One region of the Rhodococcus sp. GB-02 genome, then DNA from elsewhere that is predicted to be linked to it. Evidence: riboswitches for the same ligand, from Rfam matches in the RefSeq annotation. Region 1 holds a riboswitch; each other region holds the start of a gene.
The links. A riboswitch is a leader RNA that binds a small molecule or an ion and turns the genes downstream of it on or off. The one in region 1 is predicted to bind cobalamin.
Positions count from the first base shown of each region.

Region 1 (10,116 bases):
TGGTCATCGCGACTGCTCCGGATCCCGTCCGAAACTCAGAACTGATGGCCGGGCTGCGCAAGCACCTTCATCGCCCACCTGCGCCGCCGACGCCCGCGTTCATGGTCAGAATCGGCGCGTTCCTTTTGCGCAGCGACGCTGCCCTGGGCCTGACGGGTCGGCATGCCGTGTCGAGAGTGTTGGCGAACAACGGCTTCCCATTCACCTATCCGCGGTTCGATTCAGCGTTGGACGATCTACTCGGCAACTGATGCTCGGTCAGGCTGCAGTGATGGCAAGTCCGATCGTTCCGGTCTTGCCGCGGCGCAGGAGACTGCCTTTCATGGTGATCCAGCCCAGGATTCCGTAGCGACGCGCGATCGCGTCGCGAGCATGATCGGTGCCCGGTCCGTCGAGGATCCCGGCGACGGCGGCAACCGGTTCACCCTTCGGATTTCCCCGAGCGTCACACGCAGCGACGGTGACTGACGGGTTTCGCCTGATGCGCTTGACCTTGTAGGAATCTGTGACGGTCCACATCAGGAGCTTGTCGCCGTCCGGTGCGGCCCAGAGCGGAGTCGCCACCGGCGTTCCGTCCTTGCGGAAGGTCGTGAGTAGGACGTATTTGGCCTCGGAGACACGCTTGAAGTCGGGGTTCACTCCTCGAGGATAGGTGTGAGTGCCTCCCGCTGAACACAGACCGACTTCCGCGACTATCTGGCGATCGCACAACCTCGGCTGAAACATGCCACTTATGCACGATTTATCCGGTTTCCTGAGGCATTGAAGACGCCGTTTCGTCCACAAACTCCACCTCGAGTTATTCTGAGGCAAATCGTCGAACTGGGGAGTCGAACAAACACATGCAGCGTCGTGACTTTTTCAAAGCGGCCGGGATGGGCGCAGCCGTTGCAGCCGCGACACCGCTCATGTCGACCTCGATCAGCCACGCCGCCCCCGCGCCTCTGCGTGAGCTACCGATGGGTGCCGATCACTACCGCGCACTCGTCCCCGAGTTGTTCGCACCCTCGCCTATTCCCCCGGAGCATTCCGAGGCCATAGTCGTCGGCTCAGGTTTCGGCGCCAGCGCCACCGCTCTCCGGTTGGCGCAGAGCGGCACGCAGGTCACGATTCTCGAGCGCGGACTTCGCTGGCCGCACGATCCGCAGCGGGAGATTCACACCTCCGACATGCTGGCCGACGGCCGCGGAGTGTTCCGGCGAACATCGTTCACCAACCTCACCGGGCTTCCTGTGGTGTGCGACTACTTCAGCGGCGTCCTCGATGCCACCGACTACGAACACATCTCGGTCTGGCGCGGCGCTGCCGTCGGCGGTGGTTCCGTCATCTTCACCGGCGTGATGATTGCGCCCGAGCGCCGATTCTTCGAAGCAGTCTTCGGCAATTCCCTCGACTACGACGAGATGGCGTCCACCTGGTACCCCAAGGTGCGCCAGATGCTGCGTCTGAGCCCATTGCCCGAAGACATCTACCAAACCCCGAACTTCGGCCACTCCCGTCGTTGGGACCAGGACGCTCGTCGTGCCGGCTTCGATCCGCAACGCATCGACGGGATCTGGAACTGGGACGTGGTGCGCTCAGAACTCGACGGCCGAACCCGAGCCTCGGCCACCGTCGGGGACAGCAACATGGGTAATTCCAACGGCGCGAAGTTCGACCTCACGCAGAACTACATTCCGGCCGCCGAAGCCACCGGACGAGTCACCGTCTGTTACGGGCACCAGGTGCTCGCGATCAGTCGCGAACGGAATGGACGTTACGTCGTCGATGTCGAATCGACGGATCCGACGGGTGGCGTTCTGGCCCGGAAGACACTCACCTGTGACCGTCTGTTCCTCGGTGCAGGCTCGATCGGCACGTCCGAGCTGCTGGTACGTGCCCAGGCGACCGGCGCGCTGCCGAACCTCAACGAACACGTCGGCAAAGGCTGGGGAACTAACGGCGACGCCGGGATGGTGCGCTCGTTCGGCTTCAGTGACGGCAATGCGCAAGCGGCACCGTCGGCATCACGCATCGTCGACGAGTCGGGAATGCCACTCTCCCTCGAAAATTGGTACGTCCCCGGCCTACCCGTCAACATCGGCATGCTCGGAACCCTGGGTATGACTCTCGACTCGCAACGCGCCGACTTCGCCTATGACGGCGGCTCCGATCGGGTTGTGCTGAACTGGCCGAAGAACGGCAACGACGCCACCGTCGAGGCGCTGCGCGCCGTCCAGAACAAGATGGCGTTCGCCGGAACCACGCTGCCGTCGGCGCTGCCGTTCGCGAAGGACGTCAATTCCTCGTTCACCGCACATCCCCTCGGCGGTGCGGTGCTGGGCAAGGCGACTGACGGCTACGGGCGAGTCAAGGGCTACGACGGCCTGTACGTGATGGACGGCGCCGCCATTCCGGGCAGCACCGGCACCGTCAATCCGTCACTGACAATCACTGCTCTGGCGGAGCGGAACATCGCTCAGATCATCAATTCCGGACGCTGAAACACGTCAGCGCCCGGACCTGCCGGTAATGCTCGAGGTCTACTCCCCCTCGAGTTCGCCTTCGGTTTCGAGGTACACCTGACGCAAGCCGTCGAGTGTCTTCTGCTCGGGGTGCTCCCACATGTTTCGCTCGGCGGCTTCGAGGAGCCGCTCGGCGATTCCGTGCAGGGCCCACGGATTGGATTGCGTCATGAACTTCTGGTTCTGCTCGTCCAGAACGTAGGTCTCGGCGAGCTTCTCGTACATCCAGTCCGCGACGACGTTGGTGGTGGCGTCGTACCCGAAGAGGTAGTCGACCGTGGCCGCCATCTCGAATGCACCCTTGTACCCGTGACGGCGCATGGCGTCGAGCCAGCGGGGGTTGACCACGCGCGCCCGGAAGACACGCGCGGTCTCTTCCGAAAGTGTGCGTGTGCGAACCGATTCCGGCCGAGTGCTGTCACCGATGTACGCCTCGGGTGACTTCCCGGTCAGCGCGCGCACGGTGGCAACCATGCCGCCGTGGTACTGGAAGTAGTCGTCCGAATCGGCGATGTCGTGCTCACGCGTGTCGGTGTTCTTGGCCGCCACGTTGATTCGACGGTATGCGCTGCGCATGTCGTCGGCTGCCGGGATTCCGTCGAGCCCACGTCCGTACGCGAAGCCGCCCCAGTTGGTGTACACCTCGGCGAGGTCGTCGTCACCGCGCCAGGTCTTGGAGTCGATGAGTTGCAGCAGGCCGGCGCCGTAGGTTCCGGGCTTCGAACCGAAGATGCGGGTGGTCGCACGTCTGGCGTCGCCGTGCTCGGCGAGATCCGCCTGTGCGTGAGCGCGCACGTAGTTCTGCTCGTCCGTCTCGTCCAGCGCTGCCACCAATTGAACGGCGTCGTCGAGCAATGCGAGCACATGTGGGAACGCATCACGGAAGAATCCGGAGATGCGGACGGTGACGTCGATGCGCGGTCGGCCCAGTTCTTCGAGATCGATGACTTCGAGGTTGACGACGCGTCGGCTTGCTTCGTCCCAGACGGGGCGAACACCGAGGAGCGCAAACACTTCGGCGATGTCGTCGCCGGAGGTACGCATGGCTGCGGTTCCCCACACCGACAGACCCACCGAGCGCGGGTATTCGCCGTGATCTGCGAGATAGCGAGCGGCGAGCGACTCGGCCATCGCCTGACCGGTCTCCCACGCCAGACGCGACGGAACTGCCTTGGGGTCGACCGAGTAGAAGTTGCGACCGGTGGGAAGCACGTTGATCAGGCCGCGCAGCGGCGAGCCGCTCGGACCGGCCGCGATGAAACCGCCGTCAAGCGCATGCAGGACCTGCTTGATCTCGTTGTTCGTCTGTCGGAGGCGTGGAACTACTTCGGTGGCGGCGAACTGCAGGATCTTCACGACGGTCTCGTCGTCGCTGAGGTCTTCGGCGGCGGCGGGGTTCCAGTCGGCGTCGTACATGCCGCGAACCAGAGCGTGTGCCTTTTCCTCGATATCGTCGACACGGCTGCGGGACTCGTCGCCGTCTTCGCTGAGCCCGAGAGCCTCACGCAGACCGGGAACGCTCTGTTCGCCACCCCACATCTGACGGGCACGCAGCATGGCGAGGACCAGTTCGATTTCGGCGTCGCCCTCGGGAGCGCGCCCGAGAATGTGCAGACCATCGCGGATCTGGACGTCCTTGATCTCGCACAGCCAACCGTCGACGTGCAGGAGCATGTCGTCGAACACGTCTTCTTCGGGCCGCTCCGCGAGGCCGAGGTCGTGGTCCATCTTGGCAGCACGCATCAGCGTCCAGATCTGCTGGCGAATGGCCGGGAGCTTGGACGGGTCCAGTGCGGAGATATTGGAGTGCTCGTCGAGCAGTTGCTCGAGACGGGAGATGTCGCCGTAGCTTTCGGCGCGGGCCATCGGTGGGATCAGGTGATCGACGAGCGTCGCGTGGGCACGACGCTTTGCCTGTGTTCCCTCACCCGGGTCGTTGACCAGGAACGGGTAGATCAGCGGCAGGTCGCCGAGCGCTGCGTCGGTGCCGCAGTTGCTGGACATGCCGAGTGTCTTGCCCGGCAACCATTCGAGGTTGCCGTGCTTGCCCAGGTGCACAACCGCGTCGGCGCCGAATCCACCAGCGTCAGGCGTCGCCGCGATCCAGCGGTAGGCCGCCAAGTAGTGATGGCTCGGCGGCAGATCCGGATCGTGGTAGATCGCGACGGGCTTTTCGCCGAATCCCCGGGGCGGCTGAACCATGAGCACGATGTTGTTGAAACGCAGTGCCGCGATGACGATTTCGCCGTCGGAATCCTGTGAGCGGTCGACGTACAGCTCGCCGGGCGCTGTGCCCCAATGCTCTTCGACACCGCTGCGCAGCTCTTCGGGCAACGTGGCGAACCATTCGCGGTACTTCGCTGCCGAGATTCGGATCGGATTTCCCTCGAGCTGCTCGGCAGTGAGCCAGTCGGGATCCTGGCCGCCGGCCGCGATCAGGGCGTGGATCAGCGCGTCGCCGTCCTTCGCCGCCAGGCCGGGAACTGCGTCCGGACCGTCGACCGGACCGAGGTCGTAACCGGCAGAACGCATTTCGGTGAGCAGGTCGATTGCGCTCGCCGGAGTATCGAGACCGACGGCGTTGCCGATGCGGGCGTGCTTGGTCGGGTACGCCGAGAGCATGAGTGCAACGCGACGCTCGGTGGTGGGAATGTGGCGCAGCTTGCCGTGACGGACCGCGATCCCGGCGACACGGGCAGCGCGCTCGACGTCGGGGACGTACGTGGACAGTCCATCGGCGTCGATTTCCTTGAATGAGAACGGGACTGTAATGATGCGGCCGTCGAATTCCGGCACCGCGACCTGGGTCGCGACGTCGAGAGGCGACAGTCCGTCATCGTTCTCGTCCCAGGTGGCGCGGCTACTGGTCAGGCACAGGCCCTGCAGGATCGGGACGTCGAGCGCAGCGAGTGCGGCAACATCCCAGGCTTCGTCGTCGCCACCGGCGGACGCCGTCGCGGGCTTGGTGCCACCGGCAGCAAGAACTGTCACGACCATGGCGTCGGCGCGGCGCAGAGTGGTCAGAAGTTCGGCTTCTGCGGTTCGTAGTGATGCGCAGTAGATCGGGAGCGCTGTGCCACCGGCCTCGGCGACGGCGTCACACAACGCCTGGATATACCGGGTGTTTCCGGCCAGGTGCTGAGCGCGGTAGTACAGAACGGCGATGACGGGACCGGTCGCCGAGTCGAGATCGGGCGCGAAATCCGCGATCCCCCAGGAAGGCAGGTGGGCCGGCGGCTCGAAACCGTGACCGGTGAGCAGGACGGTGTCGGACAGGAAGTGGTGCAGCTGTGCCAGATTCTGCGCGCCACCCTCAGCCAGGTAGTTGTGCGCCTCGGCAGCAACACCGGCGGAGACCGTCGAGCACTCCATGAGGTCGGCGTCCGGCGCGTGCTCGCCGCCGAGAACGACTACGGGGAGTCCGGAGGCAAGGACCATCTCCAGGCCGTCTTCCCAGCTGCGACGGCTGCCGAGGATACGAACGATCACGAGGTCGACGCCGTCGAGCAAGGGCGGCAAGTCCTCCGAGACCAGCAAGCGTGAGGGATTGGCCCAACGATAGGCGACGCCGTCGCCGGCTTCCTGGCTGGCGCGGGCGCTCAGCAGATCGGTGTCGGACGTGGAGAGCAGAAGAATCACGGGTGAAGCCTTCCTGGGGTTTCGCGCCCCGTGGCACAGATCTGTCATCGACGGCGGTTGAGGGTCTGACTCGTGTTTCCGAGCGGAAACACGTCCCGCTCGAGCAACACTTACAGTGGCGCGACCGCACCGGACTTTCACCGGTTTCCTCAACTGCCGTCACTGGTGGTGGTGATGCTACCGGTCCGCAGAAGGCACTCATGACAGGTCGTACCCTGGAGCCATGCCCACGGACCGTTCACAGCCAGACGCGTGCCCGGGTGCACTGCAAGTTCACCACGCCGCCGACGGCGCACTGGCTCGCGTGCGCCTACCCGGCGGTCTCCTCACCCCGGTCCAATTGCAGACGCTTGCAGACGCGGCGCGCGATCTGGGTAACGGGCAGATGGAACTCACCTCGAGGGGCAATGTTCAGTTGCGCTCGGTCTCGGACCCCGAAGCCTTCGCGGCGCGAATCGCTTCGGCCGGCCTGCTGCCGTCCGCGACGCACGAGCGAGTACGCAACATTCTCGCGTCCCCACTGTCCGGCCGTATCGGGGGCGTCGCCGACATTCGTGAACTGGTCCACCGTCTCGATTCGGCGATCCAAGCGGATCAGGCATTGGCGGATCTGCCGGGGAGAACCCTGTTCACCCTTGACGACGGGCGCGGAGACATCACTGGGCTGCGGGGCGATTTCGGCCTCCATGCGCGCAGCGCCACCGAGCATTCCCTGGTGCTCGCCGGTCACCACACCACTCACCGCGTACATGCAGATGACGCCGTCGAATTGCTCCTCGAGGCGGCTCGATCGTTCCTCGACGTCCGCGACAAGCACTGGCGCCTGGCCGAGGTTCCGGACGGAATCGAACGCACCCTCGAGCAGTTGGGTCTGAGCGCCGAGTCCATCGGCGCGGCAGATCTCACGCATGATGCACGGCCCACCATCGGTTGGCTCGAGCAGCGAGACGGAACGGTTGCCCTGGGCGGCGGCCTGCGATTCGGGCTGCTCGACGCTCGGCTGGCCGAGTTCCTCGCCGCCGTCGACAAACCCGTCGTCGTGACGCCGTGGCGATCGGTGCATATCTTCGACCTCGACGAATGGGCTGCCGAGCAGGTAGTCCGGGTGTTGGCGCCGATGGGGTTGATCTTCGACGAGAACTCACCGTGGCTCGACGTCACCGCCTGCACCGGAAGCCCAGGATGCGAGAAGTCGCTCGCCGATGTGCGCACCGACGCCATCACCGCGGTAGAGCAGGCAGAACTGCCCGTCGTCGGGCGCCAGCACTGGGCCGGGTGCGACCGCAGCTGCGGACGTCCCCGCGGGGACGTAGCGGATGTGATTGCGACGGGTGACGGTTACCGGGTGAATCCGGCCGATCGGTGATGCCTCTATCGTGTGGCACATGATCGAGTACATCCGTGACGGCGCGGAAATCTATCGCCAGTCCTTTGCCACCATTCGGGCCGAAGCCGACCTGAGCCGTTTCCCGGCGGATGTCTCGCAAGCTGTAGTGCGCATGATTCACGCAAGTGGCCAGGTCGATCTCGTCGACGACGTCGCCTTCACGCCTGGAGTCGTCTCGGCCGCGCGTGCCGCTCTGCGCGACGGCGCGCCGATCTTCTGCGACGCCCAGATGGTGGCGGCCGGCATCACGCGCAAGCGTCTGCCCGCCGGCAACGACGTCATCTGCACCCTCGGCGATCCTCGGGTCCCCGTGCTGGCGTCGACCATCGACAACACTCGCTCGGCCGCTGCACTCGAACTGTGGGGAGCCAAGCTCGAGGGCGCTGTTGTCGCGATCGGAAACGCACCCACCGCGCTGTTCCATCTCCTGAACCTCATCGAAGCCGGAGCACCCCGTCCCGCCGCCATCGTCGGAGGTCCGGTCGGCTTCATCGGCGCTGCCGAGTCGAAGGAAGCTCTCATCGAACACGCCAGCGGAATCGATCATCTCGTGCTCCGCGGCCGACGCGGCGGCAGCGCAATCACTGCGGCGGTCGTCAATGCGATTGCGAGCGAAGTCGAATGAGTGCAGGCAAGCTCTGGGGTGTCGGTATCGGCCCCGGCGATCCCGAATTGGTGACCGTCAAGGCCGCCCGCGTCATCGGCGAGGCAGACGTGGTCGCGTTCCACTCTGCGCGGCACGGCAAGAGCATCTCCCGCGCAGTTGCAGCGCCGTACATGCGCGAAGGGCAGATCGAAGAACACCTCGTCTACCCCGTCACCACCGAGACCGTTGACCATCCCGGCGGATATCAGGGCGCGATGGACGAGTTCTACGAAGCGGCTGCCGAGCGACTCGCAGTTCACCTCGAGGCCGGTCGAACCGTCGCGTTGCTCGCTGCCGGCGATCCGCTCTTCTACAGCTCCTACATGCACATGCACAAGCGGCTGGCCGATCGCTTCGACGCCGAGGTGATTCCCGGTGTCACCTCCGTCAGCGCGGCATCGGCTGCACTCGGAAAACCGCTGGTCGAGGGTGAAGAAATCCTCACGATCTTACCCGGAACATTGCCGCAGGCCGAGCTGACCAGGCGGCTCAAGGAAACCGACGCCGCAGCCATTCTCAAACTCGGACGCACGTTCCCACCGGTCCTGCAATCGCTCGAGGATTCAGGCCGCTTGGATGAAGCGCACTACGTCGAACGCGCGAGCACCACACGTCAACGCGTCGAATCCGCTGCCGAGGTCGACCCGGACGGAGTTCCGTACTTCTCGATCGCCATCGTTCCGAGCCCGTCGAACAACCCTCGACCTGCAACCGAATCCCGCGGCGAGGTGGTCGTGGTCGGACTCGGACCGGGCGACACCGCCTGGACCACACCCGAAGTGGCGTATGAGCTTTCGTTGGTAACCGACCTCGTCGGCTACGGCCCTTACGTCGATCGCGTGCCGACGCGTCCGGGCCAGCGGCGCCATTCCAGCGACAACCGCGTCGAAGCCGAACGCGCCGCGATGGCGTTGGACCTGGCGAAGAACGGCGCCCGTGTAGCTGTCGTCTCGTCGGGAGATCCCGGCGTATTCGCCATGGCTGCAGCAGTTCTCGAAGTTGCCGCCGAAGACCAGTGGCGCGACGTCCCGGTCCGCATCCTTCCCGGTATGACGGCGGCAAACGCTGTCGCCAGTCGCGTCGGCGCTCCCCTCGGGCACGACTATGCGGTGCTCTCGTTGTCTGATCGCCTCAAGCCGTGGGATGTCGTTGCTCGCCGTATCTCGGCAGTTGCAGCCGCAGACATGGCATTTGCGGTCTACAACCCGGCGTCGAAGTCCCGGACGTGGCAGGTCCAAGCCATGAAGGACCTCGTGCTCGAGCACCGCTCCCCCGAGACTCCCGTTGTCATCGGGCGCGATGTTGCCGGCACCGAGGAATCCGTTCGGGTCGTGACCCTCGGCGAGCTCGAGCCTTCCGAGATCGACATGCGGACGCTGCTGATCGTTGGCTCGTCGATGACAACCGTCGTCGAAACCGGTTCGGGCCGTCAGGTGTTCACCCCGCGGCGCTACCCGGAGTGACCACCACTCGGCGATAGCATGGCGTCATGCCCGTCAACCGGACCCGGAAAGCCAGATACGCACGCAAACGCAAACGCCGAATGGATCTGGTGGAGCACGACCTGTCCGTCGAGCAGTGGTCCGCGCTCAAAGCGGCCTGGGGTGGCTGCGCGTACTGCGGCGAGTTGGACGAGTCGCCGCAGCGTGACTGCGTGTTGGCGATCTCCCGCGGTGGGCGCTACACACTCGACAACATCGCACCGGCGTGCCGCTCGTGCAATGCAAGCAAATGCAACAGCGAGGTCACTCTCTGGTTGCGGCGCAAGGGGTATGACGAGAAGGCCTTCCTCCTGCGCCACGCGGAGATAGGTATCGAGATGAGGGCGCAGTTCTCGGAGCAGTCGTGACGACCCCGCACGAGTTGCGCCCGATCCTCGACGAGTTGATGGACTTCGAACCTCTGTTTCACCGAACTCGAGTAGCGATGTCACGAGGCGA
Region 1 is NZ_JBPUKE010000003.1:120,599-130,714, reverse strand. It holds gene ACSW29_RS21140 (TIGR01777 family oxidoreductase) at 1-251, shown strand, start outside; gene ACSW29_RS21135 (PPOX class F420-dependent oxidoreductase) at 259-639, opposite strand; gene ACSW29_RS21130 (GMC oxidoreductase) at 843-2,483, shown strand; gene cobN (cobaltochelatase subunit CobN) at 2,523-6,143, opposite strand; cobalamin riboswitch at 6,183-6,315, opposite strand; gene cobG (precorrin-3B synthase) at 6,367-7,509, shown strand; gene ACSW29_RS21115 (precorrin-8X methylmutase) at 7,529-8,155, shown strand; gene cobJ (precorrin-3B C(17)-methyltransferase) at 8,152-9,639, shown strand; gene ACSW29_RS21105 (HNH endonuclease) at 9,666-10,025, shown strand; gene ACSW29_RS21100 (nuclear transport factor 2 family protein) at 10,022-10,116, shown strand, end outside.

Region 2 (10,116 bases), on a different contig from region 1:
GCTACATCGTCGGGGGTTTCAGCTCGACCCAGTGCAATTCCGCCGACGAACTTCTCGTAGGTGGCGCCCTCCGGCGCACCGGTCAACTCGGCGAACCTCTTGTCGATCGTCACCCACATGTCGGTGCCCACGACGCCGGGGCAGTACGCGTTGACGGTGATTCCGTCGGATGCGTATTCCTTGGCCGCAGCCTGAGTGAGGGCTCTGACCGCGAATTTTGTTGCGCTGTAAACACCTAACATGGCGAACCCGTCGTGACCGGCGATGGACGACGCGTTGATGATTTTTCCGCGCTGACCGAGCGTCTGGAACTTTGCTGCCGCGGCTTGAATTCCCCACAGGACACCGTCGACGTTGACGCTCCAGATCTTGGAGACCTCTTCCGGCGTCGCATCGGAGATCGGGCCGACGAGAGCGATTCCCGCGTTGTTGACGATGACGTCGAATCCGCTCAACTCACTGTGCGCGTGTTCGACTGCGGCGTGAACCTGCGCGCGATCGCTGACATCGGCGATAAACGTCGTCACACGACGCCCGATCTGTCGAATCTCGTCGGCAACTGAGTCCAACTTGCTCTGGTCGAGGTCGACCAACGCGATGTCGGCGCCGTCGTGGGCCAGGCGGAGAGCGATTCCACGTCCGATACCTTGGCCGGCGCCGGTGACCAGTACTACCTTGCCCGTGATGCTCATGCAGATCTCCTCGTAAGCAGTGAACCAGTCGGTTGTGAACCGGTGAGTGATTTGTATGTGACGGCGACCACAGTCCGGAAGGGTTGCACCGTGTTGCAATTCCGGAGAATGGGGCAGCGGTTGCAACCCTCGGCAACCCTCCCGGTACCCCGCGCGACGGTTCCATAGTTGCGCCACCACTTCGCGAATCATCTTGCGAGACAATCTGGGAGAGGGCACATGACCGCTACAGTCGACACACCCACGGAACCGGCCACGCCGAGCCGACAACCGTCACGCCGCTGGATCGGGTTCGGGATCGCGAACCTCGTGATCGTTCTCGTGCTGGCCGTGGCGAGTTGGTATCTTCTGGCCGATCCGACCACCAGTCCCTGGAGTTTCTATCCTCTGCCGTTCAACGCGGCGCTTTTCTGGGCAATCCTCTTTGTTGTGTTCATCGGCTTCAACTGCGAGTTCGCCGGCTTCGATCGACTCCCGCAGCCGGCGAAAGGCCTGGCGATCATGGTCGCGACCGCGGTCTTCGCCGTCGTCGTGACGTGGCTCCTGGCAAACGGCTTGGGGAGCTTGTACCCGGATTTCGCGGCCGATCGTGAGGGCGGCCTCGGATATTTCGCGGGTGCGCTGTTCGTGCTCTTCGGCTTCGGGACCTGGGTGATGGTGGTCCTGAACTGGCAGCATTGGCCGTGGACTTCCCTAGGGATGAAGCAGCCGTTGGTGGGTTTGTGTGAGATCGCGTTTGTCGCCGTCCCGACGCTGGCGCTGTACTTCGTGTTCGGTCTGCCGTCCGTGTCGCTGTCCGCCACGGATCCGTTGATGACCGTCGACACCGTACTCGGGTGGTTCTACTGCGTCGTGGTGGTCGTGATCCTGACCGGCCAGACGCTCGACAACTGGCCGTGGCGACTGTTCGGCGGCGGCGGAAAGACGGCGCTCGCAGCCACGATCGGTAACTTTGCCGTGGGAACAGGCTTGTACTTCGTGGCACTTCCGGTTGTGAAGGTGCTGGTGGGAAGCGATGCCGTTGCAGAGTTGGGCGGTGTGATCCATCAGTTCCCGGCGCAGCTCGGTGTGTGCTGGGCCTTCTGGATGATCTTCTGGGCCAACGCCTTCGGTAACAAGCCCACGGGCTTTGCGGGCGGGGTCAACCTGGGGATCCGCGCGCTGCTCACGTTTGTGCTCGCGGTGGTCACATTCTTGTTCTATTACCGCTTTGCGGCAGAGCACATTCTTCACGAGCCGGCAGTTGTCGACGGATTGCACGGCAATGCACTGGGTTTCGTGGATTGGGCCGTGTTGTGGACGTTGTTCTACGTCGTAGGATTTCAGTCGCTGGGACTCGGCAAATTCAAGCCTTCGGAGGGGTGAGTCGGTTGCCCGCACATCGGTGCGAGCAACCGGTATCGGACGTCGGCACCGCGCCCGCTGATTGCAACAGACTGCAACGCTTGTGACCGGGGCCACTCATGGGATGTGCTGTGTGTCACATTCACAAACAAGGAGAAGTGATGACGCAAACCATCGATTCCGCAGTCACCCCCGAGGTGAAGTTGACGGCGGTGACACCTCAGGAACGCGTCGACGCCTGGCTGGCGGATTTCGAGTCGGCCCTCGCGGCTCGTGACATCGAGCGTGTGGCAGGCAAATTTGCACTCGACAGCTTCTGGCGAGACTTGGTGTCGTTCACCTGGAACATCAAGACCGTCGAAGGTCGCGAGCAGATTGCCGACATGCTCTCCGAGCGTCTCGACGACACCGATCCTTCGGGATTTCGGACGACCGAGACACCCGACGAAGCCGACGGCGTCACGTCGGCCTGGATCGAATTCGAGACTGCAACCGGTCGCGCGCACGGGCACCTTCGTTTGAAGGGAGATGAAGGTTGGACCCTGCTGACGTCGCTGCAGGAATTGAAGGGACACGAGGAAGGTAAGGGCACTCGCCGGCCTCGTGGAGCGAAGCACGGAGCAGACCCGAACCGCGTCACGTGGGCCGAGCAGAAGGAGATCGAGGATCGCGAACTCGGTTACACCACACAGCCTTACGTCGTGATCGTCGGCGGCGGGCAGGGAGGCATCGCCCTCGGTGCCCGGATGCGCCAACTCGGAGTTCCGGCCATCGTGATCGACAGCCACGAGCGGCCGGGCGACCAGTGGCGCGGACGCTACAAGTCCCTGTGCCTGCACGATCCGGTTTGGTACGACCACCTGCCATACATGCCGTTCCCCGACAACTGGCCGGTGTTCGCGCCCAAGGACAAGATCGGCGACTGGCTCGAGATGTACACCAAGGTCATGGAGGTTCCGTACTGGAGTTCCACGACCTGCACCTCCGCGTCGTTCGACGAGAAGACCCAGGAATGGACAGTCGAGGTCAACCGCAACGGCGAGAAGTTGACGTTGCGTCCCAAGCAGTTGGTGATGGCGACGGGTATGTCCGGCAAGGCCAACGTGCCGACGTTCCCCGGGCAGGACAAATTCCTCGGCGATCAGCACCACTCGAGCAAGCACCCCGGCCCGGATCAGTACGTGGGCAAGAAGGTCGTCGTGATCGGGGCCAATAACTCCTCGCACGACATCTGCGGAGCTCTGTGGGAGAACGGCATCGACGTCACGATGGTGCAGCGCAGCTCGACGCACATCGTGAAGTCGGATTCGCTGATGGATCTGGGCTTGGGTGATCTGTATTCGGAGCGCGCGCTCGCTGCCGGAATGACGACGCACAAGGCCGATCTCACGTTCGGTTCGCTGCCGTACCGGATCATGCACGAGTTCCAGATCCCGGTGTACGACGCAATCCGTGAGCGCGACAAGGACTTCTACGATCGCCTCGAGAAGGCGGGTTTCGAGCACGACTGGGGCGACGATGGTTCGGGCCTGTTCATGAAGTACCTACGACGCGGCTCGGGTTACTACATCGACGTCGGTGCGGCCGAACTGGTTGCCAACGGGGACATCAAGCTCGCGCACGGCAACATTCGTGAGCTGACCGAGAACAGCGTGATCCTCGAAGACGGTACGGAACTGCCTGCCGACGTGGTGGTCTACGCGACCGGCTACGGCTCGATGAACGGCTGGGTGGCGGATCTGATCGGTCAGGACACCGCGGACAAGGTTGGCAAGGTGTGGGGCCTCGGCTCGAACACGACCAAGGATCCGGGACCGTGGGAAGGCGAGCAGCGCAACATGTGGAAGCCGACGCAGCAGGAAGCGCTCTGGTTCCACGGCGGCAATCTGCACCAGTCGCGGCACTACTCGCTGTACCTCGCGCTGCAGTTGAAGGCGCGCTACGAGGGCATTCCGACGCCGGTCTACGGGCTGCAGGAAGTGCATCATCTGAGCTGAAAAAGAACTGCTGTGCGCCTTCGTCAACCGCGGGCGGTTAACAAAGGCGCACAGCAGGTTCAGCGAAGGGCGTACTTCTTTGCCACGTCGGCGTTCTTGGTCGCGCGCTCGGTGAGGAAGGCAAATGCCAATCCGAGTACGAGCCACAGCGTCGCCTGCGTAGCGAGCGAGGAAAGTCGGAACTCCCACAGCAGGTTTGCCGGGAAGTCCTCACCCACCTCGTTGATGCCGGGAAGCGAGAGGTAACCGATCGCGACGATCACCAGGAACGCAGCCACCGGAGCAGCGATGCGCACGCTGAGGAACTCGTGTCCTGAAACTGCCTTTGCCGCCGCTGCGGCCGCTGTGACGGACAGCAGTCCGAGAATCACGGCAGCCAGCCACAGCAGTGTCCGCTGGTTGATGGTGTCCGGGTCTCCGACGGCCGGCGGATTGGCCGGGTACTTGAAGAACGGCACGGCCTCGATGGCCAGCCAACCGCCGACGGCGATGGTGATCGCCAACAACGGCCCGGACATTCCGGTGAGTCGTCGCGCGTAGTTGGCGACAACCGAGAAGATCGCGCCGAGTGCGAGTCCGGCCAGCGCAGTGGCCAGGAACAGCCCGGCGCGCTGCCCGTCGCGGCTCACCAGTGGTTCTTCTTCGTCGCCGTGCGAATGCCCAGCGGCTTCGCCGGCATGCTCACTGGCTGCACTGTTGGCTTCTTCGATCGCAATGGCAGCGTTGACGTGTGGTTCACCCAGCACGAACGCAACACCGCCGGCAAGAATGCCCGCGATCAAACCAGCCAACAATCCACGAATGAGAAGCTTCGTGAAATTGTCGACTAGTGGCACGGCAGGCCCATCAAGTGGCGTCCGTCGTGCATCAATTCATGCATGTACATGCCGGTGCGAGAGACCGCGCCCTGGTCGAATCCGACCAGGTAGAGAGCCAGCATCGCGAACAGAACTACTGCAGCGGCGAGGAAAGCAAGACGAGTCGAATCGATCGACGTATCGGGAGAATAGGCGAGAGCCATCGAAGCCTCCTGGGATTTTCGCGTCCCCTAGGTCCATGCGATGGCCGAAGTGTCTGGCTGTCGAAATAGCCGTACCGAAAAGGCACTTCACCTCGAATTACAGTGGCGCGACCGCTCCGGGGTTGCACCGGATTCCTGTCGGACCATCGCGTTTACAAGCGAACTTTTGCACTACCGCCCGCTCCGTGTCAACGCGCGAACCCGAGATGACCGTCGATTGTGCCCGCACGAGCGGGCACAATCGCTCGCGATCAGCTCTTGGCGGCTACGTCCAGGACAACTTCGAATTCAAGCAACGACGCACCCGAAGCGACGGGCTTCGCTCGTTCGCCGGAGTGTGCTTCGCGGGCGGGGCCGTCACGCCAATCGGCGAACGCCTGTTCGGACTCCCACTGCGTCACCACGAAGTAGCGGCTCTCGCCGGCGGTGGGGCGGAGGAGCTGGAACCCGAGGAAGCCCGGGGAGTTCTCGACTGCGTGAGCGCGTGCTGCGAAGCGCTTCTCCAGTTCGGGGCCGGCGCCCTCGGGGACTTCGATTGCATTGATCTTCACGACTGCCATGCAAGCGACATTACCCGCGTAGCCTCACCGCGTACCGTGACACTCGTGTTGCATGACGAAGGTGGAACGGGCCAACCGATTCTGTTGTTGCACGGCCTCATGGGCAGCTCCCGAACGTGGCGTCGCCATGTTCCGTGGATCCGCGAGTTCGGCCACGTCTACACCTTCGACGCTGCCGGTCACGGCAGGCCGGCGCCGTCAGAGCTGACTACCGAGGCATTCGTCGACGACCTGGCATCGGCCGTTGCCTCCATCGAGGAGCCGATCACCGTGATCGGTCATTCGATGGGGGCTCTGCACGCGTGGTGCTTCGCCGCCGCGCATCCCGAAAAGGTTTGTGCGCTGGTCCTGGAAGACATGGCCCCGGACTTTCGGGGACGCACCGCTGCGGACTGGGCGCAGATGATTTCGGCGTGGCCGCAGCCGTTTGCTTCCGAGGACGCGATGAAGGAATTCTTCGGCCCCGTCGCCGGTCAGTACTTTCTCGACTCCTTCGACCGTCGCGACGACGGGTGGTACCTGCACGGCGACGTGTCGACCTTCCGCGACATCTCCGAGGAATGGGGCACGAGGCATTTCTGGGATCAGTGGAAGGCGATCGAGGCACCGACCTTGCTGATCGAGGGGGAGTTCACCATCACCCCCGAAGGACAGATGCGAGAGATGGCCGAGCGGCCGCAAACCCGGTACGTACGTATTGCCGACGCCGGTCACCTGGTCCACGACGATCAACCGCAGCGTTACCGCGACGTCGTGACGAAGTTCCTTCAGACGGTGAGCTGACTGCGGATCGACGAGCCCACCTGCTCCAGTTCGACGGCTCGTCTGGCCAGAAGTCCGGCAGCGAACTTCGCCTTGTCGCCGCGATGGCGGGGGACGACGTGCAGGTGCGAGTGGAACACGGTCTGGCCCGCGGCGCGACCGTCGTTGACCAGGAAGTTGACGCCGTCTGCGGCGATGTCGCAGCGACGTAGAGCGCCGGCGATGAGCGTCCCGACGCGGAACATCTCTGCGCCCTCATGGCTTTCGAGAGCATCGAGGTTTTCTGCATGGCGCTTGGGGACCACCAGAGTGTGTCCGCGACTCACGGGTCTGGCGTCGAGAAATGCGAGAGTCGTCTCGCTCTCGTGAACGAGAATCGCCGGCTCGGTCAGTGCGACGATCTTGCAGAAGACGCAGGTATCGGTGCTCATGTCTACAGAATGTAGTCCGAATCAGATCCGACCCGGGACTACAGCAGGCGCAGTTGGCGTGCCTTCGTGATCGCTTCGTTTCGATTGTGTACGTCGAGCTTCTTGTAGAGAGTGCGTAGTTGAGTCTTGACGGTGTTGACGGAGACGTACAGTTTGTCCGCCATCGCGGCCGACCCCATTCCGATCGCCAGGAGTGAGAGGACCATCTGTTCGCGTTCGGTCAGCTCCACGATGTGCACGAATTCCGGAAAGGAGTCAGCCCGAGGCGTTTTCGCGAATTCGGCGAGTGCTCGCGAATTCGACTTCGCCATCGATTCGAGTTTCTCGACGTCCGCCGATGAGATGGTCGCGAACGAACGCAGAAGTCCGGTCTGATCCGCGATACTGCAGGCTCTGGACCATTCCTGCGCCGCGAGGCGCGGCTCACCCAATCTGGAGTGTGCAACCGCTTGCACCAGAAGCGATTCCATCTGTGCTCGCGGATACGACTCGCCGGACCAGTCGAACTGGTGGCAGAGGGCGACCGCGGCTTCGTTCTGGCCGATCCGCTGCCGTAGGCGTGCCACCGACGTGAGGGTCCACGGATTGGCGGCAGGATCGATGATCTCCTTGGCCAGTGCTACGGCATTGTTCCCCTGTCCGAGAGCGAGCAGGAGATCGATCTCGGCGGATTGCATCAGTGGGAGTGCGAAAGATGTAGCCGTGTACTGCTTGGAATGTGCTTCGATCGCATTGTGGAGCAACAGTAGTGCCGCAGTGTGGTCGCCGGAGGTCAAGGCGAATTGGCAGTGCGCATAGACGACGAATGCCCACAGTTCCTCGGTGTCGGAAGGAAAACCGAGTTCGGTCAGTGTCCCACGTGCGTCGTCGAAGTCGAGTGTGTCGAGAGCCGTTAGCGCCCGTGCTGTCAGGCCGGCGATCTTGACCACAGGTTCGAGCCAACCGCCAGGATCCGGATGCTTTTGCTCGAGTTCGAACCAGTATGCGGCCTGGCGAGGCTCACCAGCCAGCGCCCAATTCAGTGCGGCACTACCCGCGGAGTTGCGAGCGATGAAGTCGACTCCGTGAGACAGTGCGCCGTGGTATGCCATTCGGGCCTTGATCGTGGATTCGGTGAGCCTGCCGCTCAATTGGAAATTGATCGCCCATTGAAGCCGCATGAGAGGGAGCTGTGCACTGACCGCTTCCGGGTTGTTCTCCAGCGCACTGCGACTGAGGTGAGACAGGCGCCGGGTGGTTTCTGCTGCGAGCCCGTACTCGCCGGCCATCCTGAGCATGATCGATTGAACGCAGGCAATGCTCAAGGCGTCCTTCGCGCCGGCTTCAGCGCCGAGATCCCACAGTTCTGCCGGCGATTCGGGTAGCAAGTCGACTACCGTCGAGCGCTCGCTCGGATGCATCGTGAACAGTGCGCGCCCCGCCTCCACAGCAGAGTGTTTGTCTGCAGCTTCCGCCGGAATCCGTTGGAGGGCAGAGCGAACCGAGTCCAGGCTGTGGACGATCATCGTCACCCAGTGTTGCTCGACGATGTCTACGGCCAGGGTCCAGTTCTGTGCCTCGACAGCGTAGTCCAGTGCCGACGCGTGATGACCGTGGTCGAGTCGGTTGTGCGCGAGGAATGAAAGACGTTGCGCCGGATCGACTCCAGCGCGGGTGTGGCGCGCGAGTATCGATCGACGGATTGCAGGCGGCAACTCCCATGTTTCTTCGGCTTCGGTCTCGACCCGCGACAACAATCCGGCTGTCTCCAGTATCGCCAGGCGCACGCGAACCTGATGAACGGTCTCGGCATCCTCAGGGTGTTGGGACTCGAACAGCATTGCGGCGATGTCGACGGTGATCGATCGCGCAAAGGCCGTCGCGAGCAGGAACTCGAGTTGTTTCACATGATCAGCGGTCGTGAGAACGGATTTGTTCACGTAGTCGTCTATCGCCTGCGCGATGTTCTTCCTGATCATCTGCTCGCGGTTGCGGCTACCCGATGCCTGGACGGCGGGAACGGCGACGCGAACCAGCGCTGGCAGCCCACCCGTCAGGGATGTGATTTGTTCGGCATCACCGTCAGTCGTGTGTACGTCAGCTTGTGCGAGCAAATGGGCGGTATCGGCTTTCGTGAACAACAGCTCACTCGCGCTTATCACCTCGTGGTCGGTGTCGAGCAGGTACGGCTCGCAGAACATGCCGAAGCCCGAGAGCGTGACCACGAGGTCCAGGTTGTGGCAGAGGGTGAGGAGTTCGATCAACTGATCGTCCAACTCTGGTTCCGATATCAGATCCGGCCTGATCAGCACGAGCAGTACGGGGCGGCTGAGGGCGTTCAGTGATTTGGCGACAGCGGTGAAAGGATCGGCGAGATCGTCGACGTCGGGCAGTGCGATTCCGGCAGCGTGGATTCGATCGAGAACAACGGCCCAGAAATCTTCGAGTGTCGACGAGGGCTGTGGGGCCGAGACCCACACGAGTACTCGTTCGGATGCCAGGTGAGCGCGCAGCCACGATGCGATCAATGACGATTTCCCGTGGCCGTTCGGTGCACGGACGATGGTCAGGGCGGCACGTCGGTCAAGTTTTTTGAAGAGCGCTTGCCGGGGAATCGACGTCGCGAGAGTGCGCCTTTCGGGAATAGCTGCCCAGTCGTGGCCGTCCATCCCGAACATCAGCGCGGACCCTTTCTGCTTTCGCGCCCCGCAGTGATTGAAGAGTTTGGGCGGATTGTCTCGATCCATCTATCTACAGGGAGGAGCGTAGCTGGTGCGAATCCAGAGCGTGCCATCCCGGGCAATTCACCCGGGAATTCACCCTGGGTGAGGGAAGTTCACCCACACAATCACGCCGTCACCATTGGCTTTCGAGTCCCTCGAGCGACTTCTATTGAACGTAGCTCGGGATTCGCCAAATGTAGCCGCGAGCGCCTGTCGGGGGCCCCGAGAGTCAGACATCGAAGGAGCGTCGTGAGAACTCGTCTGTCAGAGGTGTGGTCGGAGGGCGTTGTCGTCGGACTCCGGCCGAGAGCGTGGCGCCGAGGTATCGGCATAGTTGTCGTGACCGGAGCCCTGGTGGTCGGCGCTGCTGCGCTCGGCGTGCTTCCGATGCAGTCGGATGTTCGATTGGCGGCTGAGAGAGAGTTCGTGCCTCCCTTCACCGTCGAGCTGACGGCGATTGACGGTGCGCCGCCCTTCGATTCCACTGACGGTCCAGGGCTCGATTCGGGACCGTCCAACGGCATTATCCGAGAGGGTGATCCGGTGACGTATGTCATCGACATCGGTGTCCGGGGCAATCCGCTCTCCGACGTGGTCGTGCAACTTC
Region 2 is NZ_JBPUKE010000001.1:1,059,739-1,069,854, forward strand. It holds gene ACSW29_RS05060 (acetoin reductase) at 1-692, opposite strand, end outside; gene ACSW29_RS05065 (hypothetical protein) at 912-2,057, shown strand; gene ACSW29_RS05070 (NAD(P)-binding domain-containing protein) at 2,198-4,033, shown strand; gene ACSW29_RS05075 (CbtA family protein) at 4,093-4,869, opposite strand; gene ACSW29_RS05080 (CbtB domain-containing protein) at 4,860-5,054, opposite strand; cobalamin riboswitch at 5,080-5,217, opposite strand; gene mhuD (mycobilin-forming heme oxygenase MhuD) at 5,306-5,614, opposite strand; gene ACSW29_RS05090 (alpha/beta fold hydrolase) at 5,660-6,397, shown strand; gene ACSW29_RS05095 (HIT family protein) at 6,382-6,807, opposite strand; gene ACSW29_RS05100 (LuxR C-terminal-related transcriptional regulator) at 6,846-9,533, opposite strand; gene ACSW29_RS05105 (hypothetical protein) at 9,759-10,116, shown strand, end outside.
Region 2: it holds a riboswitch for cobalamin, as region 1 does, so the genes downstream of both, ACSW29_RS05080 (CbtB domain-containing protein) here and cobN (cobaltochelatase subunit CobN) in region 1, are expected to answer to the same signal.

Region 3 (10,116 bases), on a different contig from region 1:
GGCTACCGGCACGTTCACCCCGATCGGGGCAGGTCCGTTCACCGTCGAGAAGTTCGCCTCCCAGGACGAATTGGTGCTCGCTGCCCGTCCGACGTACTGGGACGGGGCGCCGTACCTCGAGAAGTTGCGCTTTCCCGCAATCGTCAATGAGAAGAGCAAACTCGATGGATTACACACCGACGGAATTCAGGTTGCCTATCTGAAGTCTCCCGATTTCATTCACGAGGCTTTCGAAGCCGGCGATCCCGGATTTGTGTACTCGGCCAGCATGGCCGGAGTTCTGGCAATCAATCAGCGCGACGATCGGGCAGCGAAGGACGAGCGCGTACGTAAGGCGATTGTCGCTGCGGTGGACCCGACTACGTTCAACGAGCGAGTTCAGGGCGGCTTCGGCGAACCCGGCACCGACATGTTTGCGTCGTGGTCGCGGTGGCACGGTTCGGTGGCCGGAAACGGTTTCGATCCCGAGGCCGCGAAGAAGTATCTGGACGAGGCGAAGGCCGACGGGTACGACGGAAAACTGACATACGTCGGAATGAACGATCCGGCGACGCAGCGCAGCGCGCTGACGTTTCAGTCCCTCTTGCAGGCAGTGGGTTTCACCGTCGACATCACCTACGCAACCAGCATCAACGATCTGATCTCCATGCTATACGCAAAGCATGACTACGACGTGTCCTACTTCGCGTTCAACGTGTTGGAAGAGTCGCCGTTCGTGCGCATGTACGGCAACCTCTTCAGCGAATCGCCGTCGAACATCCTCGGCTACAAGAACGCTCGGATGGACGAGCTGCTCGGCAAGCTGCAAACAGCGTCGGGCGAGGATGAGCGGCGAGTCGTCATCGACGATATTCAGACAGTGGTCAACGCGACGGCGCCGATGGCCGTGGTCAACTCCGGAAAGGTCTTCATCCCGTGGCGCGAGAACGTCCACGGAGTGACCCCGAGTGCGGACGGGATTCTGCTCTTCGGCAATACGTGGTTGAGCTGACCCCCGTGCGCCTTTTTGGTAGTGCCCACTACCAAAAAGGCGCACAGGGGCTTCGCCCCTAAAGCTCCGCTCGTACCAACTTCGCGGCTTCGACGAGGTTGCGCAGCGATGCCTCGACCTCGATCGGGCCGCGGGTCTTCAAACCGCAGTCCGGGTTGACCCACAACCGCTCGACCGGAACAGCTTTGAGTGCCTCTCGCAGTGATTCGGCAATCTCGTCGACGCTCGGCACACGCGGCGAGTGGATATCGTAGACACCCGGGCCGACGCCGAGGTCGAACCCGACTGAACTGAGATCGTCGAGGACCTCCATGTGTGAGCGGGCAGCCTCGATGGACGTGACGTCCGCGTCGAGGCCGGCGATGGCGCCGATCACCGCTCCGAACTCGGAGTAGCACAGGTGCGTGTGGATCGCGGTGGAATCCGCGACGCCCGAGGTGGCCAATCGGAAGGCGCCGACCGACCAGTCCAGGTAGGCGCGCTGTTCCTCGGCACGCAGCGGGAGTAGTTCTCGCAGAGCCGGTTCGTCGACCTGGATGATTCCGATTCCGGCGGCCTGCAGGTCGACGGTCTCGTCTCGAATGGCCAGTGCGACTTGATTTGCCGAGTCGGCGAGGGGTTGGTCGTCACGGACGAACGACCAGGCCAGAATGGTGACGGGCCCGGTGAGCATGCCCTTGACAGGCTTGTCTGTCAGCGACTGTGCGTACGTGATCCAGTCGACGGTCATCTGCTTCGGGCGCGAGACGTCGCCGTACAGAATCGGCGGACGCACGCAGCGGGTGCCGTACGACTGGACCCAACCGTTGGCGGTGGCGAAGAATCCGTCCAACTGCTCCGCGAAGTACTGGACCATGTCGTTGCGTTCCGGCTCACCGTGAACAAGCACGTCCAGGTCCAGCTTTTCCTGGAGCGCAACAACTTCGGCAATTTCGGCGCGCATACGGTTGACGTACTCGGCTTCGTCGATCTCGCCCTTGCGCAGTGCTGCGCGAGCGATGCGGATCTTCGAGGTTTGCGGGTATGAACCGATGGTCGTCGTGGGCAGCGGCGGCAGAGAAAGCAACTCGTCCTGGGCAGCGCGACGTTCGGCGGCGGGCGCGCGACCGGTCGCCGAGTTCAGCACCGCGTCCAGACGGCCTCGAACACTCGCATCATTGAGTCTGCGATCGTCCTTGCGGGTCGACGCGGCCGCTCGTGCCAGAGCGAACTCGTCCTCCACCGACTCTCGGCCCTGTGTGAGAGCGGTTGCGAGAGTTACTACTTCCTTGACCTTCTCGGTGCCGAACGCGAGCCACGAGCGCAGGGCCTTGTCGACATCGGCTTCTGCGTCGAGAGTGTACGGAACGTGCAGCAGGGAGCACGATGTGGAGACGGCAAGAGTATCCACGCTGCCCAACAGAGCACCCAACGTGCTCAGTGCCGAATCCAGATCCGACCGCCAGATGTTTCGTCCGTCGACCACTCCGGCGACGACCAGTTTGCGGGCGAGTTCGGGGACGGAGCCGATCGAGTCCTGACCGGCCACCAGATCGACGGCAAATCCTTCGACACCGGTGGACGCGAGTGCGGGCAGCGCGTCACGCAGCGAGCCGAAGTATGACGCCAACAGGATCGACGGCCGCTCGGTCAGTGCCGAAAGCTGTTCGTACGCAGCGCGTGCCGCTTCGATTTCCTCGTCGGTGCGATCACCTACGAGAGCCGGTTCGTCGAGCTGAACCCACTCCGCGCCGGCCTTCGCGAGCCGACCGAGTAGATCCGCGTAGAGGGGGAGCAGTTCGTCGAGCCGCGAGAGCAGAGGCTCGTCAGTGCCGACAGACTTCGAAAGCAACAGGAAGGTGACCGGTCCGATGACGACCGGGCGGGCAGCAATGCCGTCGGAAAGTGCTTCTGCGAGTTCGGACAAGACTTTGGACGGGTCGAGTGCGAACGTGGTGGACGGCGAGACCTCCGGCACCAGGTAGTGGTAATTGGTGTCGAACCACTTCGTCATTTCGAGCGGCGCGATGGTGTCCGTCCCACGGGCAGCTGCAAAGTAGCGGTCCAACGGATCGGCGACCGATGCGACGCGATCGGGAAGTGCTCCGAGAAGAACTGCGGTGTCGAGCATTTGATCGTAGAAGGAGAAGGTGTTGACCGGGATCGAGTCGAGGCCCAGGTCACGGAGGTCGGCCAAGCCCTGCCGACGGAGGTCACGGGCGACGCTCTGCAAGGCGTCGGCGCCGATGCGCCCCGCCCAGTAGCTTTCGGTTGCCCGCTTGAGTTCTCGATGAGGACCGATGCGCGGTGAGCCCAGCACGGTCGAAGTGAATGTCGTTGTCACGGAGTTTCTCCAGATTGCCAATGCACTGATGGCCACTGCCGGCAGACGGGTATACCTCACGAGACCCCGAGCTTCGGCGGGCAGCACTGCCCGAACCACACACGAGGTCCGATGGAGATCTACACGCCCATTCCACGAGGCGGTGGACCGTCGGGCACGGCGTGCCCGACACAGTCGGCAGGTCTTCGGACTCGCGGGCACTCGATCGAGTTGGATCGAACCTACTGGCCGTCGCTTCCCAGGCGGATGCCCAGTGCACATAAACGGCGGTCGTTCCTGCTTACCGCTGCGGGACAGTCCCGGATTTTCACCGGGTTCCCTCTCACTCCGTCAGCTTGCGCTGACGGGGCTTCGACGCCGGGAACGGTCTTCGGGGCTCCTCATGACCGTGCCGGGCGAACCAGCTGCATCGATCAGCATAAGGCCAACCCTCCCTGCGCAGTCAAGGAGAGTCGGCGAAGGGCGCTACGCGCGTGACATGTAGGAATTCGAGTCCGGTGGTACGCGCGGAAGATTCTCGGAGGAACGTAGATTCTCCGCCATTTCGACAAGCAGATCCTGCGAAGACGGTGAGAGGTCGACGACCCGAGCAGTGAGGTTTCGCAGGCGCACGTTATGCAACTGTTCGAGAAGTGAGAGGTCTGCTTCGCCACCGGAAATGGTCGGTGGAGTGTGGTCGGACGGGGCGTAGAAGTAGTCCGGATGGACGTTGAAGAAGTGTGCGAGGGCAGCGACCACTTCGGGTGACGGGTTGGTTCGGACGCCGGTGCGTAGTTGCGACAGGTACGGCGTCGAGATGCGGCAACCGAACTCGGTCATGCCGCGAACGACCATCGCGTTGGTGACGTGAAAGTCGGCAGTCTCGAACAGCGAGTTCAAGCGATCGTTGAACTGGTTCGACATGAGACATCCCTTCCCTCGTTACGCGCAGGTTCCGTCGATTCAATTAACTGAATCATAGCCAGTTATCGAACGATTAGCTGTTTTGGATTCTCACGAAGGGAGTCGTTGCAGGGAAAATCCCTAGGGTAGAAGGTCCCTACTTTGAGTGATCTGGACAAATCGTCATCAAGAATCGAACGGCGGACTATTTGCCGGCGAAGCGGATTCCGGCATACGCGGATCAGAGCCAGCCGTTCGACTCGGCGATTCTCACGGCTTCGGCGCGGGTCGTGGCACCCGTCTTACCCATTGCGGACGACAGGTGATTTCGAACTGTCCCTGCGGACAAGAACAGCGCCCCTGCGATGGCCGCCACGGGTGCGCCGTCGTGAGCAGCGCGCAGTACTTGGGTCTCACGCTCCGTCAGGGGCGATTCGCCGCTGACGAGGCTGTCAGCCGCAAGGGTGGGATCGACGACGCGCAGTCCGGCATGAACACGCCTGACCGCGTCGGCAAGCTGCCTGGCGGGTGTGTCCTTGACGACGAACCCGCCGGCCCCCGCGTGCAGGGCTTTACGGAGAAAGCCTGGGCGCCCGAACGTGGTGACGATCAGAACCCGGGTCTCGGGTGCTGCTTCGCGAAGGGCCGCTGTCGCGGCGATACCGTCCATGCCGGGCATCTCGACGTCGAGAAGCGCGACGTCCGGGCGGTGCTCGAGTACGGCGGCCACCACCTCGTCACCGCGTCCGACCTCGGCCACCACGGACAGGTCGGATTCCAGATCGAGTAGCGCGGCCAAAGCTCCTCGCACGAGCGCCTGGTCGTCCGCCAAGAGCAGCCGTATGGTTGCTCGATCGCCCTGGTTGCTCACACTTTCTCCTGTTCGACGACCTGAAGTGCAAACCCTTGTGGTTCGGGATGAGTGATGACCACTCGTGCGCCCGACGCGCCGGCCCGCTCACGCAATCCGATCAGACCGTTGCCGGAAGACGTCGACCCGGCCCCTCGTCCGTCGTCGACGACAGATGCGCTTCTTTCGTCGACCGTGATCCGACAGTGTGTTGCCCCGCTGTGCCGAACCACGTTGGTGACGCCCTCACGGATCGTCCATGCGAAGAGTTCTCGGAGGCGAGTGGGGACCATGTCGGTACTGCTCGGCACCTCGTCTTCGATACCTGCCGCACGCAATGCCTCTCGCGCACGGGCTATCTCGACGGGAAGTGAAATTCCACGAAATCCTTCGACGGCCGAGCGCACGTCCGCAAGCGCGTCTCGAGAGAGTCTTTCGAGATCGTCGAGTTCGCTGCGTGCACGTTCTATGTCGACGTCCAGTAGGCGGTTGGCCAGTTCGGCTTTGATCGTGATGACGGTCAGCGAGTGCCCAAGTATGTCGTGCAGATCGCGCGCCATCCTCGTTCGCTCCTCCATGATTGCTCGCTGCTCTTGCTCTTCGCGTTCATGGAGCATGGCGAAGTTGCGGCTGATCAGGGACATGATTCCCCAGGTCGCGAATGCGGCCGCGCAGACTCCGAGTGAGAGCCCGGAGTAATTACCCCACCCGGATGAGAGGCTGACTATCTCCACGGAGGCTGCAAACACCAAGGCGAGAATGCCGCCCGCGACGGTCGGCAGCAGCGTCACCGCTGTCACCGCGAGATACGGTGCGGCTGCCAAACCCGTCGGCCCGACGCTGACGATCATCACGGCGGCCAACGCGGTCAGAGCGGCCAGAGCCAGTGCAGCTTCGCGAATTTTCGGCCGAGTCATGGTCATTCGGCGCCGCTGCTGAGTTGTGGCGAACGTGTAGAGGTAGAGCGCACTGAAGGTGATCGTCGCGAGAATCCCTGTCCAGCCGCGCAGTTCGTCGCGCAGATTCCATCCCTCGATCAGCGGCCCGCCGAGAAATACCATCCAGACCGCCGCGAAGAGAACGCCGAAACGATTCCGCCGCGGGAGCGCGACGGAATCTTCTCGGTCAGTCGTTTGCGACAACTACACACGCTCCGTATCTCGTTGGAACCGACAGATCGCTCCGCCGGCGAAGATGGCGAACCACACCAGGATATTGACGATCCAGGTCCAGTGAATGCTATTGCCCGTCAACGGTGCGTGGGCGAGGGCGTTGATGCCGAACATCGGGGTGAACTGTGCGATGGTCGCCCATACGGAACCGTCGGTGAGCGGTACGAAGAGTCCGCCGCCGAAGGCGAGCAGAGCCAGTCCCGGCCCGAGCAACTGCATGACGTTCTCACTGGGGAGTAGATACCCCATGAACAGGCCGAAGGCCGCGAAGATCGACGATCCCAACCAGGCGATCAATGCCGTTGTGAACCAGAGTGATCCGTCCATCTGCGCCGAGGTGAACGCGCCGACGACGTAGACGACAAGGATCGAGACGAGACCGAGCAGCATCGCCATGATCAGTTTGACGGCGATGTAGGCGACCGGCGTCAGGGGAGTCAGCCGAAGTTGACGGCTCCATCCCGACGCTCGCTCGATCGAGACCATCGCCCCGCCACTGGTAGTTGCAAGCATCGCGCCGTACAGGGCCATGCTGATCATGATGTACGCGGCGACATTGCCGTGCCCGATCCCGTGATCGTCGTCGCCTTGACCGAGCCCGAAGACGAGGAAGAAGACAACCGGCATGACGAGCGTGAAGATCATCGTGCGCCGATTGCGAGTCAGGCGACGAAATTCCAGTCGCAACAGCGTCGTGTTGAATCCGCCGAGAGGTACGACGGTTCGCTCGGCTCCGTACGTGTTCGCTTCGGTTGCAGTGGTCATCACTTCTGTCCTTCGGAGTTGTTCGACGTGAGTGCGATGAATGCGTCTTCGAGGCCACGCGAGACGATTTCGAGATCGCGAGCCTGGGTATTGGTCAACAGGAACCGTGCAACGGCATCGGTGTCACCCGAGTGCACGAGCAATGACTCACCACGCACCTCGACGGCGTCCGAGTTCGGTATGGCTCGCAGCAGTTCGTCGGTGATACCGGGGACTCGTGCGCGCAGGGTGCGCCCGGACGCCATCGCCTTGACCTCGGCGGTGGTTCCGTCGGCGACGACTGTGCCCTGCCGGACCAGGATGATGCGGTCGGCGTAGACATCGGCCTCTTCGAGGTAGTGCGTCGCAAAAAGCACAGTGCGACCGTGATCTGCGTCGGCGCGGATGGCGGACCAAAAGTCCCGACGCCCTTCGACGTCCATACCGGTGGTCGGCTCGTCGAGAATGAGCAATTGGGGGTTCGACAGCAACGCCATCGCAAACCGCAGGCGCTGTTGTTGTCCGCCTGAGCATTTGCTGACGAGGCGATCGGAGATGTCGAGGATTCCGGCTCGCCCCAGCACTTCGTCGACCGGACGGGATTGGGCGTACAGGCTGGCGGTCAGCTGCACGGTCTCGGCCACCGTCAGTTCTTTGAGCAGCCCGCCGGTCTGCATGACTGCGGACACGAGTCCGCGGGCGATCGCCGATCGGGGTGACATTCCGAAGACGCTCACGTCGCCCGACGTCGGTCGGGACAGTCCGAGGATCATGTCGATGGTTGTCGTCTTGCCTGCGCCGTTCGGGCCGAGGAACGCGACGATCTCGCCGGGGCGGATGCTCAGGTCGATGCCCTTGACGGCGTCGACGGTTCCGAAACTCTTGCGCAGTCCGGTCAACCGGACGGCGTCGTGTGCCGATCCTTCAGTGAGTGTGTGCAGTGCCTGTGCTGAGGTCATACATAGAATCTGCTCGCTTCGAGGACGCGAGCCCTCGTCCGTCCGTCATTCTTCTGCCATGACATTTGTCATCGGGTCGGCCGGTATCTGTTTCGGTGCACTCTGGCCGAGCCGAGCGAGGACCAACCCCGCGATGATAGATGCGCCACCCACAGCTTGGAGTGCAGTGACGGATTCCCCGACCAGGATCCACGCGGCGAGGACCGCGCACAGCACTTCGGTCAGCGCTACGAGAGATCCGATTGTCGGCCCCAGCAGCGTGATCGCGGCGATGCCGGTGAGATAGGCGATGACAGTGCTGACCAGGACCAGGACCGCCACGGGCAGCCACACGCCCACCGAGTGTTCTGCCACGACTGCGTTCGAGGCCGAGAACTCGAGGGGGAGGATGCCGACGAGCCCGAGTGCGCCGATGACCAGTGCGCTGACGGTCAGCCCCGATGCCGCGAGCACAACAGGATGGAGATCGCCGTCCGCACGTTCGGAAATGACGAAATAGACTGCAAGGCATGCCGCTGCGGCCAGTCCCCACGCGACTCCGACGGCACTGATCTCTGCCGATCCGAAGACGTCGATCACCACTGCGGCGCCGATCAAGGCAACCGCTGCACCGAGAAGTGTCTGCACGCTCGGCCGCGCGCCTTTGGTGATCCACACCCATCCGATGACGATGATCGGTGCAAGGTACTCGAGGAGTAATGCGACTCCGACCGAAAGATGTTTCACAGCATTGAAGAAGCACAGTTGAACGCCGGAAATCGCGAACACTCCGTACAGCAGTACGGTTCGCGTGTGGGCGCCGACCTGTCGTAGTCGAGGCCATTGGGTGGCTACCGCGATCACCATCATCACCAGTGCGCCGCCGGCAACGCGCGCGAACACTGCGCCGCCGGGGGACCACCCTGATTCGATGAGAGATTTCGCGAACGGGCCCGATACGCCGAACGTTGCCGCGGACAGCAGAGCGAAGATCAAGCCGTTGCGAGAGTTCACGTCGTCACCCGTCAGGAGTAAAAGCGATTACGATGCTGACATTAGGTTGATACGGCTCAGGAGTCAAAGTGCATTTTGCTGGTGACACGGAATCGGCGCTCGTCTTCGCTGCCTCGTTGGTCAACACGGCCCGCGGCGGGGCCGAGCTGCTGCCGGATCAAGAGGAACTGACCAGGTTCCTCGACGCCGACCGCTGGACCGGCCGGCGGGACGGCACTCTGGAGGAATTGGCGGCGGTTCGTGCACTGCGTCCACGACTGCGAAAGTTCTGGGAAGCCACGGGAGTGGACGACGCCGTCGAGGTGGTGAACTCACTGCTGCTCGAATCGGGCGCGAGGCCGCGGCTCACCAGGCACGATGATCTCGGCTGGCATCTGCACGTCACCGCTGACGATTCGCCCCTCGTGGACCGGATGGCTGCAGAAGCGGCGATGGGTGTGCTCGATCTGATCCGAACCGACGAATTCTCGAGGTTGCGATGGTGCGAGGCTCCGGACTGCGAAGCGGTCTTCGTGGACTTGTCGCGAAATCGGTCGAAGCGATACTGCGACACCGGAAACTGTGGGAACAGGGCGCACGTCGCCGCCTATCGTGCCCGTAAATCCGGGGCGTGACCAAGCGGTGTTCGCAGGGATAGAACCAGGCTGAGCGAATACCTTGTCGGGAGCCAGGATCGGTCTAGCGTTGTGAATCCGGAACAGATTTCGCGAAGCTAGGAGGACGGTCGGTGGCCGATCGTAGGCGTCCGCTCAAGACGGTGACCGGTGTCAGCGGGGCGGTGAGCATCTACGACGCCGCGATCGATCCGTCGACTTCGACGGTCGCGTCCGCGATCGACGTCGCAAAGACGGCCGAGGCGAACAAGATCGACGGACTGTTTGCCGCCGATCTCCTGAGCTTCGGTGCGCAGGGTGCGATCGGCGCGCAGGAGCCGTTGATCTTCCTTGCTGCGCTGAGTGCGGTCACCACCCATGTGGGGCTCATTGCGACCGTCACGACGACGTTTCATCACCCTTTCAACCTGGCACGGTTGTTCGGCACCCTGGACCACGTCAGCAATGGTCGAGCCGCATGGAATGCCGTCACTTCCTCACTCGGAGAAGAGAACTACAGCGACCTGGATCTGCCGAGTCCGGAGGAGCGGTACGCCCGAGCGGCCGAATCGCTCGAGGTGGTCAACGCGCTTTTCGACAGTTGGAAGC
Region 3 is NZ_JBPUKE010000002.1:656,897-667,012, reverse strand. It holds gene ACSW29_RS16255 (ABC transporter substrate-binding protein) at 1-991, shown strand, start outside; gene metE (5-methyltetrahydropteroyltriglutamate--homocysteine S-methyltransferase) at 1,050-3,314, opposite strand; cobalamin riboswitch at 3,474-3,682, opposite strand; gene ACSW29_RS16245 (helix-turn-helix domain-containing protein) at 3,780-4,217, opposite strand; gene ACSW29_RS16240 (response regulator transcription factor) at 4,438-5,067, opposite strand; gene ACSW29_RS16235 (sensor histidine kinase) at 5,064-6,188, opposite strand; gene ACSW29_RS16230 (ABC transporter permease) at 6,189-6,983, opposite strand; gene ACSW29_RS16225 (ABC transporter ATP-binding protein) at 6,983-7,921, opposite strand; gene ACSW29_RS16220 (EamA family transporter) at 7,967-8,914, opposite strand; gene ACSW29_RS16215 (CGNR zinc finger domain-containing protein) at 8,983-9,528, shown strand; gene ACSW29_RS16210 (NtaA/DmoA family FMN-dependent monooxygenase) at 9,642-10,116, shown strand, end outside.
Region 3: it holds a riboswitch for cobalamin, as region 1 does, so the genes downstream of both, metE (5-methyltetrahydropteroyltriglutamate--homocysteine S-methyltransferase) here and cobN (cobaltochelatase subunit CobN) in region 1, are expected to answer to the same signal.